One region of the Allobosea sp. RCC_152_1 genome, then DNA from elsewhere that is predicted to be linked to it. Evidence: riboswitches for the same ligand, from Rfam matches in the RefSeq annotation. Region 1 holds a riboswitch; the other holds the start of a gene.

Region 1 (7,538 bases):
GCTGTTCCGGATCTCCTTCTCGGGCGAATTGGCCTATGAACTGGCGGTTCCGGCCGCCTATGGCGATGCGATGATGCGCGCCCTGATGCAGGCCGGCCAGCCCTTCGGCATCACGCCCTATGGCACCGAGGCGCTCGGGGTGATGCGCATCGAGAAGGGCCATGTCGCCGGCAACGAGCTCAACGGCCAGACCACGGCGCGCGATCTCGGCCTCGGCAAGATGATGTCTTCGAAGAAGGACTATATCGGCCGCCTGATGGCGGGCAGGCCGGCCCTGATCGAGCGGGACCGGCCGTCCTTCGTCGGCTTCAAGCCGGTCGATCCCTCCCAGCGCCTGCGGGCCGGCGCCCACTTCATCGGCATCGGCAAGGCGGCGGTGATGGAGAACGACGAGGGCTACATGACCTCGGTCGCCCATTCGCCGCATCTCAACCACTGGATCGGCCTCGGCCTGATCCGGAACGGCGCCGGTCGCATCGGCGAGCGCGTGCGCGCCTATGATCCCGTCCGAAACGGCGACATCGTCGTCGAGATCTGCTCGCCCGTCTTCGTCGATCCGGAAGGAAACCGCCTCCATGGCTGAGATCGCGACCTCATGGCGCCCGCGCAGCGCCTGGGCGGGCATCGCGCAACCCGGCTCCTTCGGCGCGAAGGGCGAGACCGGCGTCGTTGCGACGCTGCTGGATGGTTTCGGCCTGGCGACCCTGATCGCTGAACCGGGTGCGGCGATGGCCCTGTCGCGGGCCGTCAAAGGCCGGCTCGGCATCGCGCTGCCGGAGATGCCGAGGATCGTATCGGGCGGGGTCCATGACGCGATCTGGGCGGGGCCGGACCAATGGCTGCTGCGCGCGGCTTCGCGCGACGGCTTCCAGCCATTGCTCGATGAATTCGCGACCCATGCCGCTGTCAGCGATCAGAGCGATGCGCGCGCCGCCTTCCGGCTTCAGGGTCCCAGGACCCGCGATCTGCTGGCAAAGGGCGTGATGCTCGACCTGCATCCTTCGGCCTTTGGCGTCGGCGAGACCGCCGTGACAAGCGTGGCCTATCTCGGCGTGCAGCTATGGCGGCTCGCCGACGGGCCGGACGGACCCGTCTTCGAGATCATGGTCGCACGCAGCATGGCAGGAAGCTTCTGGTCCTGGTTTGCCGCAGCGGCGGCCGAGTTCGGCTGCCGGGTTGCTGACCAAGACTGACGGCAACGCCTCGCGCGCCATCCTCCGGTTGGAGATCAGGAAGAAGCGGTTCTCCGCCGAACAACGGTCTTGGCGGGCTTGGCTCGCGTCTTGGCTGGCGGCACCGCCGCGGCGGCCTCGGCGTCGGCGGCTTCCTTGGCGAGCCGCAAGGCCCGCAGTTTTGCGGTGCGTTCGCGGACGGCGATCTGCTCCACCCGCAACGCTTCCAGGGCCGTTTCGGCCTCGGCGCGGCGTTGCGCTGCGAGCGTCGCTCTGCTCTGGGCCCGCAATTGCGCCTCTTCCGGCGGAATTCTGTTGCTCGACATCGGCAAACTCCTTCTCGAACGCAGGACGCCAGGGCGTCAGCGGCGTTTTCCGGCAGCACGCTCCTGCATGGATCGAACGGCTTCGGGCAGAACCTTGCGTGGGGCTCGGCTTCGATCCTCGCCGGTTCGGCCTGGCGAGCAGGCCCGGCCCTCGGCGAAATCCTGCGGATTGAAGCCCAGGCCCAAATCCTCGCCTATCGTGCCTGCGCGGGGGCCTGGCCGGGCCGTGCCGGCCGTTCCACGCGCTTCGGCATCGGCAGCAATCCTTCGCGCTGAGCCTGCTTGCGTGCTGCCTTGCGGGCGCGGCGGATGGCTTCGGCCTTCTCGCGGGTTCGCCGCTCGGACGGCTTCTCGTAGGCGCGACGCGCCTTCATCTCGCGAAACACGCCTTCACGCTGCATCTTCTTCTTGAGGACGCGAAGCGCCTGGTCGACGTTGTTGTCGCGAACGAGAACCTGCATTCGAATTTCCCTTCTGATGCAAACAAAAAGGGCCGGGTTGATCCCGACCCCTCCGTGGCTATCCGCCGCTCAATCGAACGGGCGCCGGTACATCCGCGGTCGCCGCTGATCTCGATTGACGCGCCGGATGGCGTCTAGCTCACTCGGCCTGCAGGTTGTCCGCAGACACCTTGCCGGAGCGCTTGTCCTGCACCAGCTCATAGGAGACCTTCTGGCCTTCCTTCAGCGTGCGCAGACCGGCACGCTCCACGGCGCTGATATGGACGAAGGCGTCCTGGCCGCCGTCTTCCGGCTGGATGAAACCAAAACCCTTGTCGGTGTTGAACCACTTAACTGTGCCACTGGCCATGCTGACCTCCTGTAAAGGCTATTGTTCATGCGCCGCGGGTGCAGCGCATTTTTCGATTTGAGCAGGAAGTTCGTCAGCAGTGCGCGATGAAAGCGCGGGGCCAATTCGTTCGGCCTAGATCGATGTTTCTATCATGGTACTTATAAGACACATTGTCAAATGGAAGGTTTTATCTCGCAATATTTTCGGAAAATCAGCCGGGCGCCAAATCGACCGACAGCAACCGTGTGACCCGGCCTGAGACGCGCCATCGCGATATGCTGGGGCGGCTCGGCAGCCATCGCAGACAGCTCGTGGCGGTCGCGAATTGCGCGAAGCTCGGGAACGGGGCGTGCGTCGATCATGGCGGGCGGCGAAGGGGCGCTAGCGCTTGAGGCGTAAAGCATCGCTCGACGCGGTTTCGCCGAAGCGAAGGCAGAGCCGACGTCATTGCCGAACAGCACGAACAGGATAGGCCGGAGGCCGCGCGGTGATCCCCGATCTTCACAGGCGCCGGACGGCGGCATCACGACCTGTTGACAGGCGATGCCCCTTAGCTACTAGATCTGGTGGTCGATGGTCTCTCGAATCGCAAGATCGAGAGCTAAGAGGGAAGCCGGTGAGAGACCGGCGCTGCCCCCGCAACTGTAAGCGGCGAGTTCACGTCCAGGATTAAGTCACTGAGGCTGCAAGGCCTTGGGAAGACGGGACGAGAGCGCTGACCCGTGAGCCAGGAGACCTGCCGCGACCTCGTATACGTCCTCGGGCGGGGTGTCCCGGTGGTGCGCTTGGCAGGTCGCGGCCTTGTGGTGCCGCGCGCCTTCTCGACGCAACCGCTCTGGCCTTTGCCCCCAACATTTGGGGTTGATGCCGATGTCTCTTTCCATTGAAGCCGAGCGGCCTGCCGCCGCTCCGTCAGCCGCAGAGCCGACACTGTCGAAGCTCGCTGCGAGCGAGCCCGGCTACCAGATCATTCGCCGCAACGGCGCGGTGACGCCGTTCGATCCCTCGAAGATCACCGTGGCGCTGACCAAGGCGTTCCTCGCCGTCGAAGGATCGAACGCCGCCGCTTCGCGCCGCATCCACGAAGCCGTCGCGGAGATGACCGAGCAGGTCGTCGCGGGGCTGACCCGCCGGGCCGCGACCGGCCGCACTTTCCATATCGAGGATGTGCAGGACCAGGTCGAGCTCGCCCTGATGCGCGGCGAACACCACAAGGTCGCCCGTGCCTATGTGCTCTATCGCGAGGAGCGGGCGCGCGAGCGGGCGAGGGCGGTTGCCGAGACGAAGCCTGTCGCCTCCGCAGCTCCCTTGCTGCACATGAAGCTCGCCGACGGGACGCTTATCCCGCTCGACGCCGGCCGCCTCGACAAGGTGGTTCGCGAGGCTTGTGCCGATCTCGACGGCGTCTCGGCCGAGCCGGTCCTCACCGAGGCGCGCCGCAACCTCTATGACGGCATCTTGCTCGACGAATTGGCGCTGGCGCCGATCCTTGCCGCCCGCACGCTGATCGAGAGCGAGCCGAACTATGCGAAGGTCTCCGCGCGCCTGCTGCTGGACAAGCTCCGTCGCGAGGCACTGAGCTTCGTCCATGGCCGCGCCGAGCAGGCGACGCAGGAAGAGATGTCAGTGCTTTATGCCGACTACTTCCATGCCTATCTCAAGACCGGCATCGCGAACGAGCTGATCGACCCCGAGCTCGGCCGCTTCGACATCGCCCGCATCGCCGCTGCACTCAAGCCCGAGCGCGATCTGCAATTCGACTATCTCGGCTTCCAGACGCTTTACGACCGCTATTTCCTGCATGTCCGGGGCAACCGCTTCGAGCTGCCGCAGGCCTTCTTCATGCGTGTCGCCATGGGTCTCGCCATCCGCGAGATCGATCGCGAGGGCAGGGCGATCGAATTCTACGATCTGCTCTCATCCTTCGATTTCATGGCCTCGACCCCCACGCTGTTCAATTCCGGGACGCTGCGCCCGCAGCTCTCCTCCTGCTTCCTGACCACCGTCGCTGACGATCTCGACGGTATCTTCAAGGCGGTGAAGGACAATGCGCTGCTCGCCAAGTACTCGGGCGGCCTCGGCAATGACTGGACGCCGGTGCGCGGTCTCGGCGCCCATATCAAGGGCACCAATGGCGAGAGCCAGGGCGTGGTGCCGTTCCTGAAGGTCGCGAACGATACGGCCATCGCCGTCAATCAGGGCGGCAAGCGCAAGGGCGCGGTCTGCGCCTATCTCGAGACCTGGCATGTCGATATCGAGGAGTTCCTCGATCTCCGGAAGAACACCGGCGACGACCGCCGCCGCACCCATGACATGAACACGGCGAACTGGATTCCCGACCTGTTCATGCAGCGCGTCGAGGCCGGCGCCGACTGGACGCTGTTCTCGCCCGATGAGGTGCCGGACCTGCACGACCTCTATGGCAAGCCATTCAAGACGGCCTACGAGGCTTATGAGGCGAAGGCAGCCGCTGGCCAGATCAAGGTCTTCAAACGGGTGAAGGCGCTCGACCTCTGGCGGCGCATGCTGACCATGCTGTTCGAGACCGGCCATCCCTGGATGACCTTCAAGGATGCCTGCAATCTGCGCTCGCCGCAGCAGCATGCCGGCGTGGTGCATTCCTCGAACCTCTGCACCGAGATCACGCTCAACACCTCGGCCGACGAGGTCGCGGTCTGCAATCTCGGCTCGGTGAACCTCGCCGCGCATGTGACGCCCGATGGGCTCGATCAGGCTCGCCTGGCCCGCACCGTGACCACCGCGATGCGCATGCTCGACAACGTCGTCGACATCAATTTCTACACGATCCCCGAGGCACGCCGCTCGAACCTGCGCCATCGCCCGGTGGGCTTGGGGCTGATGGGTTTCCAGGACGCGCTCCAGACACTGCGTCTGCCGGCGGCCTCGGAAGGCGCCGTCGCCTTCGCCGATACGTCGATGGAAGTGATCAGCTTCCATGCGATCCAGGCCTCGGTCGATCTCGCCGCCGAGCGCGGGCGCTATCCGAGCTTCGAGGGTTCGCTCTGGTCGAAGGGCATCCTGCCGATCGACTCGCTCGACATCCTCTCGGACGCCCGCGACGGCGATGTCGAACTCGACCGCTCCTCGACGCTGGACTGGGAGGGCCTGCGCGAGCGGGTCGTCACGACCGGCATGCGCAACTCCAACACCATGGCGATCGCGCCGACCGCGACGATCTCCAACATCGTCGGCGTCTCGCAGTCGATCGAGCCGAGCTACAGCCAGCTCTACGTTAAGGCGAACATGTCGGGCGACTTCACCGTGGTGAATGCCGGGCTCGTTCATGACCTGAAGGCGAGGGGGCTCTGGGACGAGGTGATGGTCTCGGATCTCAAATACTACGACGGCAAGGTCAGTGGGATCGATCGCGTCCCGGCCGATCTCAAGGCGCTCTATGCCACCTCCTTCGAGATTCCGACGGAATGGCTGATCAGGGCGGCGGCGCGCCGGCAGAAATGGATCGATCAGGGCCAGTCGCTGAACCTCTACATGGCGCAGCCGTCCGGCCGAAAGCTCGACGAGGCCTATCGCCTGGCGTGGAGGCTCGGCCTGAAGACGACCTATTACCTGCGCGCGCTTTCGGCGACCCATGTCGAGAAATCGACGCTGAAGGGCACGGACGGCAAGCTCAATGCGGTCTCGGCCACCGTGCCGGTCGCGGCCAAGGCCGCCGCGCCGATCATCGTCGATATCCCGCTGGAGAATGGCATGGCCGTGCCCAACGCTTGCTCGCTCGACGATCCCACCTGCGAAGCCTGCCAGTAACGGCTGCTTCGGCTCGAACTCTTCGCGATGACAGCGCCCCGGGTGGCCCCCGGCGCCCGCGCCCTCAGATCAAGAACGGAATATCCCCATGCTCGACTGGTCCGACACCAAGCCGGCGCCCCCGGCCAACCCCGCCATCCTGACCAATCCTCCTCCCGCCGCCGACGCCACCGGCCTCGGCGCGATCGACCGCAATGGCGGGCGCGTCACCGTCGACGAGAAGCGCATGATCAATGCGCGCGCCGACGTGAACCAGCTTCTGCCGCTCAAATACAAATGGGCCTGGGAAAAGTACCTCTCCGGCTGCAACAACCACTGGATGCCGACCGAGGTCTCGATGCAGGCCGACATCGCCCTGTGGAAGTCGAAGGACGGCCTCAGCGAGGACGAGCGGCGCATGCTCAAGCGCAATCTCGGCTTCTTCGCGGCGTCCGAATCTCTCGTCGCCAACAACATCGTGCTGGCGATCTACCGACACCTGACCAACCCGGAATGCCGGCAGTATCTGCTGCGGCAGGCCTTCGAGGAGGCGATCCACACCCATACATTCCAGTACATCGTCGAGAGCCTCGGCCTTGACGAGGGCGAGTTGTTCAACATGTACCGCGAAGTGCCCTCGATCACCGACAAGGCGGCCTGGGCGCTGAAGCACACCCAGAGCATCGAGAATCCGGACTTCAAGACGGGAACGCCGGAGAGTGACCAGGCGCTGCTGCGTGACCTGATCACCTTCTACGTGATCTTCGAGGGGATGTGGTTCTACACCGGCTTCGCGCAGATCCTGTCACTCGGCCGGCGCAACAAGATGGTGGGGATCGCCGAGCAGTACCAGTACATCCTGCGCGACGAGTCGATCCATCTGAACTTCGGCATCGACGTGATCAACCAGATCAAGATCGAGAACCCGCATCTCTGGACCAAGGCCTTCCAGGACGAGATCCGCGGCATGCTGCGGGAAGCCGCAGAGCTTGAGGCTGCCTATGGCCGCGATACGATGCCGCGCGGCTTCCTCGGCCTGAACGCGGCGCTCTGCGAGCAATACATGCACTTCATCGCCAACCGCCGCTGCGCCCAGCTGGGCCTGCCGCCGGTCTTCGGCGAGACCGAGAACCCGTTCCCCTGGATGAGCGAGGCGATGGACCTGAAGAAGGAGAAGAACTTCTTCGAGACCCGCGTCATCGAATACCAGAACGGCGGCGCGCTGAACTGGGAGTGAGCCGGTGACAGGGATACCGCTCACCACGCGCCGGTCATCGACCCCTGGCAGGCAGAAACGAATGACCTATCACGGCTCTTTCCAGACACCGTGAATCGCATCTCAGGCCAAATGATTCGGCCCTGAGCCTAGCGATGGAGAGCTGTCGGCCCCGGACATTGCCCCTTCATGTCCGGGCATCGATCACCGATGCGCATCGGCTTCGGCGGAAGCGATGGCCTGTTCGAGGAGGGCGAGCGCCCGTGC
Region 2 (7,538 bases), on a different contig from region 1:
CTGAGGGACATGGCATAGGCGCGCAATTGCGGCTCGAATGTCAGCATTTGCTGCTGAAGGGAGAGAGAGCCGGCTTCCAATTTCCCGGAATTATTGTCTCCGCAGGCCATCGTCGATCTCCCACTCACAACCACGAGACAAAACCATCCACCGCTCGCAGGCGAAACGAGCCTGCGTTCCCGGCAGCGCGGACCGCGCAGCCGAACCGTTACTGCTTCACTTTGGCCGGCATCATCATGTTGGTCTGCTCGAGCGGACCGGCGATGCCGAGCCCTCCTCCGGGGATGATGCTCCGCTGGACCCTGAGCACGTCTCCGGGCAGGAGCTCCATGCTCTCCGGCGCGTCGATCGTCTCGGACTTTCCGTCCTGGATGCGGACGACCGTCAGGCTGCGGGTCTCGACAGGGCCGTCGGAGTTTCCGATCAGCGTCGGGACGGTCACCTTGGCCTCCACGAGAAGACTCCGGTTGGTGTCGAATTTCACGCTGACCTCGTCGAGATCCATCCGGACCTTCTGCACCTCGGCGGTCAGGGACGCGTTGCGCTCGCTCTTCAGGTCGAAGATCCTCTGGTCGGCCTGCGTGATGTTCTGGCGCGACCGCAGGATCAGCGTCTGGAAGCCCTGCTCGTTCATTTCGAGCTGCGCCTGCATGCGTTCGAGGTTCGCCAGGCGGCTGATCGTCGTCAGGCCACGCTTGACCAGGTCCCGAACCTCCTTGAGCTCCTTCTCGACGCTCGCGACCTGGACCTTGTTGGCCTCGATCTGGCGCTTGATCGCCTCGATCTCGCGCTCATACAGGGCCCGGTTCTGCTCCAGGCTGTCGATCTGGGTCTTCAGGGAGTCGACATGGATGTTCAGGAGCGAACGCTCCTCGTCGATCAGTTGCCTCACCCCGCCATCGCTCTGCGACCGGGCGAGAAGCTCGGGCGGAAACTGGATGTCGCTCCTCATCACCAGCTCGGAGTTCAGGCGGGCCCGGCGCGCCGTCAGCTCGTAATACCGCCTGACGAGATTCCGCATATCGCCGGTGATGTTGATGCTGTCGCGGTCGAGCCGCATCAGGCCGGGGTCACTGAACCGCAGCCACCCGCCGGCCAGGCTGACGACTTGCAGAACGGTCATGCCCGGGCGGAACTGATACTCGCCGGGCTTCTGCACGTCGCCCAGCACATAGACCGGCCGGGTCTCGAGGACCTCGACCGAGGCGCCGGGCTTGTCGGAAATGCCGGAGCGCACAAAGCGCTCGGCAATCTGGCCCGCGATTTCCTTGGTCGAAAGGCCGTTGACGGGAATATCCCCGATCGGCGCGATGGAGATCGTTCCATTCGCGCGGACTTTGTATTCACCGCTCAGCTCAGGATACTGAAAGATCTTGATCTTGAGCTTGTCATCGGCCCGAACGACGTAGTCGGACGTCGCGCGCACAGTGTTGCCGTTGAGCGTGAACAGGACCAGTGAAACTGTCCCGACGACATTTACCCATGAACGGCTTCGCTTCATCGTAGCACCTCTCCGCTTCATGACGATCCGGCAACCGGCTCGATAGGCATCGCAGGCCCGAACAGGCCTCGTCCGGCGGCCATCAACCCTTCCGCCTCCCAGAGCTTGTCCCCGAAACGGCCGATCATCCGGTCATCGACCATGTTCAAAACCGCTCCGATGAAATCCGACGGCGCCGCGCCGGAGACCGTGAAGGCGCGCTCGATCCGCTCCATCTCGGCGCCGCCCCATTTCATCACCAGCAGGATTCCGTCGATGTTCTGCGCGGCCATGCGAAACTCGGGACCGCGTTCGAGGGCCGGCAGGCAGACGACGATCAGGTCGTAGGCTGCCAGCGATGTCTGATCGCAATGCATCCACCAGTTGGCGACGCCCTCGCCGGTGCCGGGAGGAGGCGTGATGAGAAGATCGGGTCCGTCGCCGCCATTGTTCCAGAGGCTGCCGCCGAGCGGCTGCGGCTGCGTCCCCGAGAATGCCGGCGCGGAGGACATCTCCCTCGCGGACGATCGCGACGTCTCGCTGCCGCCGGCCTCCACGAGCAGAACCTTCCTCTGGCTGCGCGCGGCCATCTGGGCGAGGTGCCGCGCCACGGTCGTCGCGCCATCTCCTGCGATCGAGGAGGCGACGCCGACGGTGCGTGCCTTGGCCGCCTCGATCGCGACCGTCGCCCGCAGAAGCGTTTGCGCCAGCAAGGCTTCAGGCAGGCGATCCTGGCCGGCACGCTGCCGAGCCTGGCTCGAAATCGCGGGCTTGCCGCTTTTGAACAAGGGGATCGCGCCGATGCACTCCAGGCCGAAACGCTGAATCTGCGCGGCACTGCGGATCGTCTTGTCCCGGAAGTCGAGAAACAGCGCCAGCGCCGCCCCGATCACCAATCCGGCCATGACCGTAGCCATGATGATCAGGATCTTCCGCGGTCCGTTGGGCTTGTCCGGAGCGAGCGCCGGCGTCATCACATAGACGCTGGGTCCCAAGCCCTGCAGCCGCTCGCGCAGCAATGGCGAGCGCTCGCCATCCTGCTCCGCGTTGAGACGCGCCTGGAGCATGACCTGGCTGATGCCATTGGCGATGAGCGCGGACTTCTCCGGATCGGAGGTCGTGACGTCGACGAGGATCGTGTGACTGGTTCCGACCCGCTTGACCGCGATGCTCCTGGCGAGGGACTCGATGGCGGCTTCCTGCTTCGCGCGGCTCTCGTCGGAGGTCGCTGGCGACGTGCCGGAAAGCCACCGGGCGAGCCCCTGAAACGCCGTCGCCGCGGGAACGAACTCGGAATCCTCGGTAAGGTCCAGCGACCCTACGACCTTGGCCAGGGTACCGCGCGAGCGGATGACCTCGCTCTCGTTCTCGACCTGCGTGAGATCGGCGCGCCCGAGGGAAATGACGAGGTCGGGGCCGGGCTGAACTTCCTTCACATAGACCAGGAGCTGCGTCGACGCCGTATAGCTCGCTGGCCTCAGCACCGTGTAGAGCAGGCCAAGCATCGCCGCGAGACCGACACATGCGGCAATGAGCTTCCAGCGGCGGCGTAGGCTGAGAAGGCCGAATGTTGTGGAGGGCTGGCGCTCGTCAATATAGACCGACATTGGGCTTCCGATCTGTATCCACCGACCATTTGATGTCTTTGCAGGAACTCCGTTCCCTCAAAGACGGCGTTCGCAAGTCACACAACGCGAATACGCGGACTGTAAGTCACGATAAAACTTCGATATTTTTCACTGCAGCTTTGCGGGAACGAATTCGCACGATTGATTCGTCGCTGTACTGGGCAAAGCCAATTCCAGATGCTCGGCGTCCACAACACGCGCCGCTCTCATCCAGACAAAGGCTCTGTTCCAGACCTCCCAGCTCATCTCCTCCATGATGAGCCCGTAATCCTCCGGGCTGAGCCGCCGCAAAATCAGCTCAGCCACCCTGCGGGCCCGGTCCGCGCCCGGGTCGTTTCGCCTCCCTTCGGCGGGCCCGTTAAGCTCGCGCGCGGGAAGAAACGACGAGGAGAATCCTTCCTGCGCCGGACGCTGCACCGCCTCCATCCTGGTCTTGCGCGTATCCACGACCTGCGAATGCAGCTCGCTGCGGGACACACGCTCACCGTTCTCGAGTCGCTGCAGGATGGTGGTGCGAACCGCCGGCGGGGTCGTCTTGGCGAGATAGACACGAAGCGTCGATGGAACCATCAGCGCGACGAGCTTCGCATTCGCATCGGAATCGGCGCCGCGCGCCAGCTTCATCAGGTCCTGCGCGGTCCTGATCTTGAACTCGCACGCCTTTTCGACCCATTTGACGAAGACCCCGTGGGGCAGCCGCTCCTTGACGCGAAGGAGCTCGCGGCCGATTTCCACAGCATGTTCGGTCGCAGCCCGACGCAGGAGCTTGATCCTTTGCGCGGCATCCTGCAATTCTGTCGCGGAGAACTGTGCATTCGGCAACACGGCTATACCCTCACTCAACCCACAGTACTATTCAGCTTACGCTTGGTGCACTGCACCGTGAAGCGAGCAAAGGGGTTCCCGTCGGCGCAAAGGGAGTAGCTCCTTGAGGCGACACGCGATGCGTTCACGACGCCGGCGCGGCGACAGAGATCAAATAAAAATCTGATTTATATCAGTTACTTACCATATTTAAGGAGAATTGGAGCTACCCCCGTTCCGCTCTACGGGAAGTGAAATGAGCCTCGCTTTTCGGAAGCTCCCGCCTGATGGCAGCTCGGCCTCCCTTCAGAAACATTACCTTACGTAAGTATCAAGACGGGATGCCGCGCGGCAGAAATCGCCGCAAGCGAGATCTTGGCTGCCGGAAGGTCACGCCCGCAGTGAACCGATCTCCTGGCAGGGCGAACCAGAAACCCGGGCAGCAACATGGCCAGTGACGCTGCGTCGAGCGGAGAAAGCCCGGACATCACACCGGTCTGCGAAGCCGCCGCGCCTGGGCCCCAGATCTACAGTGCCGGCGGCATATCGACGTCGATCATGATGGTCCCGAACCGAGCTTGACGGTGCGGCACGACCTTATAGGTTGGACGTGATCGAGGTTCTCCAGATTCAGCCTGGAGCTAAGAGGGAATTCGGTGAGGCGCGTTGCGCCAAAGCCGAGGCTGCCCCCGCAACTGTAAGCGGCGAGCTCTCCGTCCATCGTCCACTGGCGCGTGCCGCGCCGGGAAGGCCGGGCGGAACCGGCGTCGACCCGCGAGCCAGGAGACCTGCCCCGGTCATCGAAGACGTCTTTCGGACGGGGTGTTCCGGAGGTGTGTGTCGGTGATGGCCATGCGGCCGTCATCCGTCCGCATCCTGCGCAGCTCCCGCATCCGTCATCTCGGGGAGCGATGAAGTCCATGTTCATGAAGACCGCCGGCCGCGCTGTCGCGGGGAGCTTGACGGCTGCGCGCCGCTCGCCCTATCAGAAATGTAACAACGTTTCATATAAGGCTTCCTCTGTGCCGATTGCGCGCCCTCTCGTCCGCCTGCTTCAATGGCCCGTCCTGGCATTCCTCGGCAGCCTGGCCGCGGGCGCGGCCGTCGCAGCGCCGACCCAGTATCCGCTGACGCTGGAGAACTGCCGCGAGACGATCACCTTCAACGCCGCGCCCAAACGCGTCGTCTCGATCGGCCAGACGCAGACCGAGATCCTCTATGCGCTCGGCCTCGGCGACCGCGTCGTCGGCACCGCCGTCTGGTTCTCGCCCATCGCCAAGCCCTATGAGGCGATCAATGCCAAGGTGAAGCGCCTCGCCGACAACGACCCGAGCTTCGAGGCGGTTCTCGCGCAGGAGCCGGACCTCGTTACCGCGATGTTCGAATGGCATGTCGGCCCCAACGGCATCGTCGGCAAGCGCGATCAGTTCGCCAAGGTCAAGGTGCCCACCTATGTCTCGCCGACCGATTGCGTCGGCAAGGACAATTCCGGCGGCGGCGACGGTGTGCGCACCCAGATGTTCACGATGGAGCTGGTCTATCGCAACATCCGCGAATTCGGGCAGATCTTCGACGTGTCCGACCGCGCCGAGACGCTCGTCGCCGAGCTCAAGGCGCGCGAGGAGAAGGCGGTCCAGGCGGTGGCGGATGCAAAGGTCAAGGACGTGCCGGTCGTCGTCTGGTTCTCCAGCAAGGACATCAAGGGCGACGGCTTCATGGCCGGCAGGAACGGCGTGCCCGCCTACATCCTGTCGAAGCTCGGGGCGCGCAATATCATCACGACCAATGAGGAATGGCCGTTGGTCGGCTGGGAGAGCATCGCTGCCGCCAATCCCGCGGTCATCGTCACGGTGAAGATGGATCGCCGCCGCTTTCCGGCCGATGATATCGAGAAGAAGCTCGATTTCCTGAAAACCGACCCCGTCGCCAGCAAGCTCGACGCGGTGAAGAACAATCGCATCGTCATCATGGATGTCGGAGCGACCCGCGCCGGGCTCGATACGGTGGACGGCATCGAGACGCTCGCCAAGGCGATCGCCGGCTTCGGTCTGACTCCTTGAGCCACGCAGCCCACGGCCCGAACTGGCCGGCGCGGATCGCCGTCGCGCTGGTTTCGCTGCTGGCGCTCACCTTCGCGGTGGCGCTGGCGGTGACGATCGGCGAGATGCGCATCCCGTTGGAGACGGCGTTGAAGGCGCTCGGCAACGGGCTGTTCGATCTCGATTGGCCTGTCAGCGCGATCCAGCAGGGCGTGATCTTCGACTATCGCCTCAGCCGGGCGCTGATGGCGGGGTTGTGCGGCGGCGCGCTCGCTCTCTCAGGCGCAATCCTGCAGGCGCTGCTGCGCAATCCCCTGGCGGAGCCTTACGTTCTCGGCATCTCGGCGGGAGCCTCGACCGGCGCCGTCGCGGTGCTGATCCTCGGCGTCAGCATCGGCGGCACGGCGCTGACGGTCTCGGCCGGCGCCTTCATCGGCTCCTGCGCCGCGCTCGCGGTGGTCGCGCTCCTGGCGACCGGAGCGGGCGGGGCGAGCGATCGCGTCATCCTCGCCGGTGTCGCCACCTCGCAGCTCTTCAACGCGGCGACCGCCACGATCGTGACGACGCTCGCCAGCGCCGAGCAGGCGCGGGGCGTGATGTTCTGGCTCCTTGGGAATTTCGGCGGCGTCCGCTGGCCGGACCTCTGGATTGCGGCGCCGGTCGCCTTCATCGGCTTCGGCATCTGCATGCTGCACGCCAAGGCGCTCGACGCCTTCGCTTTCGGCGTCGACGCGGCCGCCTCGCTCGGCGTCGCGGTCACGCGGGTGAAAATCGTGCTCTTCGCCACGACCGCGGTGATGACCGCCGTGATGGTCTCGATCGTCGGAACGGTGGGCTTCGTTGGGCTGATCATTCCCCATGCCGCCCGTTTCCTCGTCGGTTCCGGCCATGCCCGGCTTTTGCCCGCCTGCCTCGTCATCGGTGCGATCTTCATGATCCTCGCCGACATCCTGTCGCGCGTGCTGATCCCGCAGCAGATCCTGCCGATCGGCGTGGTCACCGCGCTGTTCGGCGCGCCGGTCTTCGCCTTGATCCTCTATCGCGCCAGGAAACCCAAATGATGGGGCCGACATGACGCTCGCGATGCGGGAGGTGCGCTGGGGCACGGCCGGCCGGATGATCATCGACGGGGTGACGCTGCAGGCGGCGCCCGGCCGGGTGCTCGGCCTGATCGGTCCGAACGGCTCGGGCAAATCGAGCCTTCTCAGGCTGCTTTGCCGGTTGCGCAATGTCGCGAGCGGCGTCGTCATGCTCGATGGGCGTGACATCGCCGGCGTGGCGCGGCGCGATCTCGCGCGCCGCCTCGCCTTCGTGGAGCAGCAGGCGACGACCGAGATCCAGCTCTCCGTCTGCGACGTCGTCCGCCTCGGCCGCACGCCGCATCGCGCCGCGCTGGCATCCTGGAGCACGGCGGACGAGGCAGCGGTGAACGAAGCGCTGGCGCGGGTCGGGCTCGCGGAGCGGCACGACCAGTCCTGGCATACGCTGTCGGGCGGCGAGCGCCAGCGGGCCCATATCGCCCGGGCGCTGGCGCAGGAACCGAGCGAGCTGATCCTCGACGAGCCGACCAACCATCTCGACATCCAG

What was found. Region 1 has a riboswitch for cobalamin ahead of AB6806_RS02220 (ribonucleoside-diphosphate reductase subunit alpha). Riboswitches for the same ligand answer to the same signal wherever they lie in the genome.
Region 2: linked by a shared signal. The riboswitch ahead of AB6806_RS08815 (ABC transporter substrate-binding protein) and the one ahead of AB6806_RS02220 (ribonucleoside-diphosphate reductase subunit alpha) in region 1 are both predicted to bind cobalamin.

The regions. Positions count from the first base shown of each region.
Region 1 covers NZ_JBFUPU010000001.1:463,382-470,919, forward strand. Annotated here, with positions in the region: gene AB6806_RS02195 (sarcosine oxidase subunit alpha family protein) at 1-583, shown strand, start outside; gene AB6806_RS02200 (sarcosine oxidase subunit gamma) at 576-1,193, shown strand; gene AB6806_RS02205 (hypothetical protein) at 1,229-1,498, opposite strand; gene rpsU (30S ribosomal protein S21) at 1,693-1,959, opposite strand; gene AB6806_RS02215 (cold-shock protein) at 2,099-2,308, opposite strand; cobalamin riboswitch at 2,847-3,048, shown strand; gene AB6806_RS02220 (ribonucleoside-diphosphate reductase subunit alpha) at 3,161-6,076, shown strand; gene AB6806_RS02225 (ribonucleotide-diphosphate reductase subunit beta) at 6,165-7,292, shown strand; gene AB6806_RS02230 (Gfo/Idh/MocA family protein) at 7,476-7,538, opposite strand, start outside.
Region 2 covers NZ_JBFUPU010000002.1:515,677-523,214, forward strand. Annotated here, with positions in the region: gene AB6806_RS08795 (sigma-70 family RNA polymerase sigma factor) at 1-47, opposite strand, end outside; gene AB6806_RS08800 (polysaccharide biosynthesis/export family protein) at 209-1,501, opposite strand; gene AB6806_RS08805 (Wzz/FepE/Etk N-terminal domain-containing protein) at 1,519-3,087, opposite strand; gene AB6806_RS08810 (DUF3102 domain-containing protein) at 3,217-3,933, opposite strand; cobalamin riboswitch at 4,513-4,722, shown strand; gene AB6806_RS08815 (ABC transporter substrate-binding protein) at 4,935-5,972, shown strand; gene AB6806_RS08820 (FecCD family ABC transporter permease) at 5,969-7,012, shown strand; gene AB6806_RS08825 (ABC transporter ATP-binding protein) at 7,023-7,538, shown strand, end outside.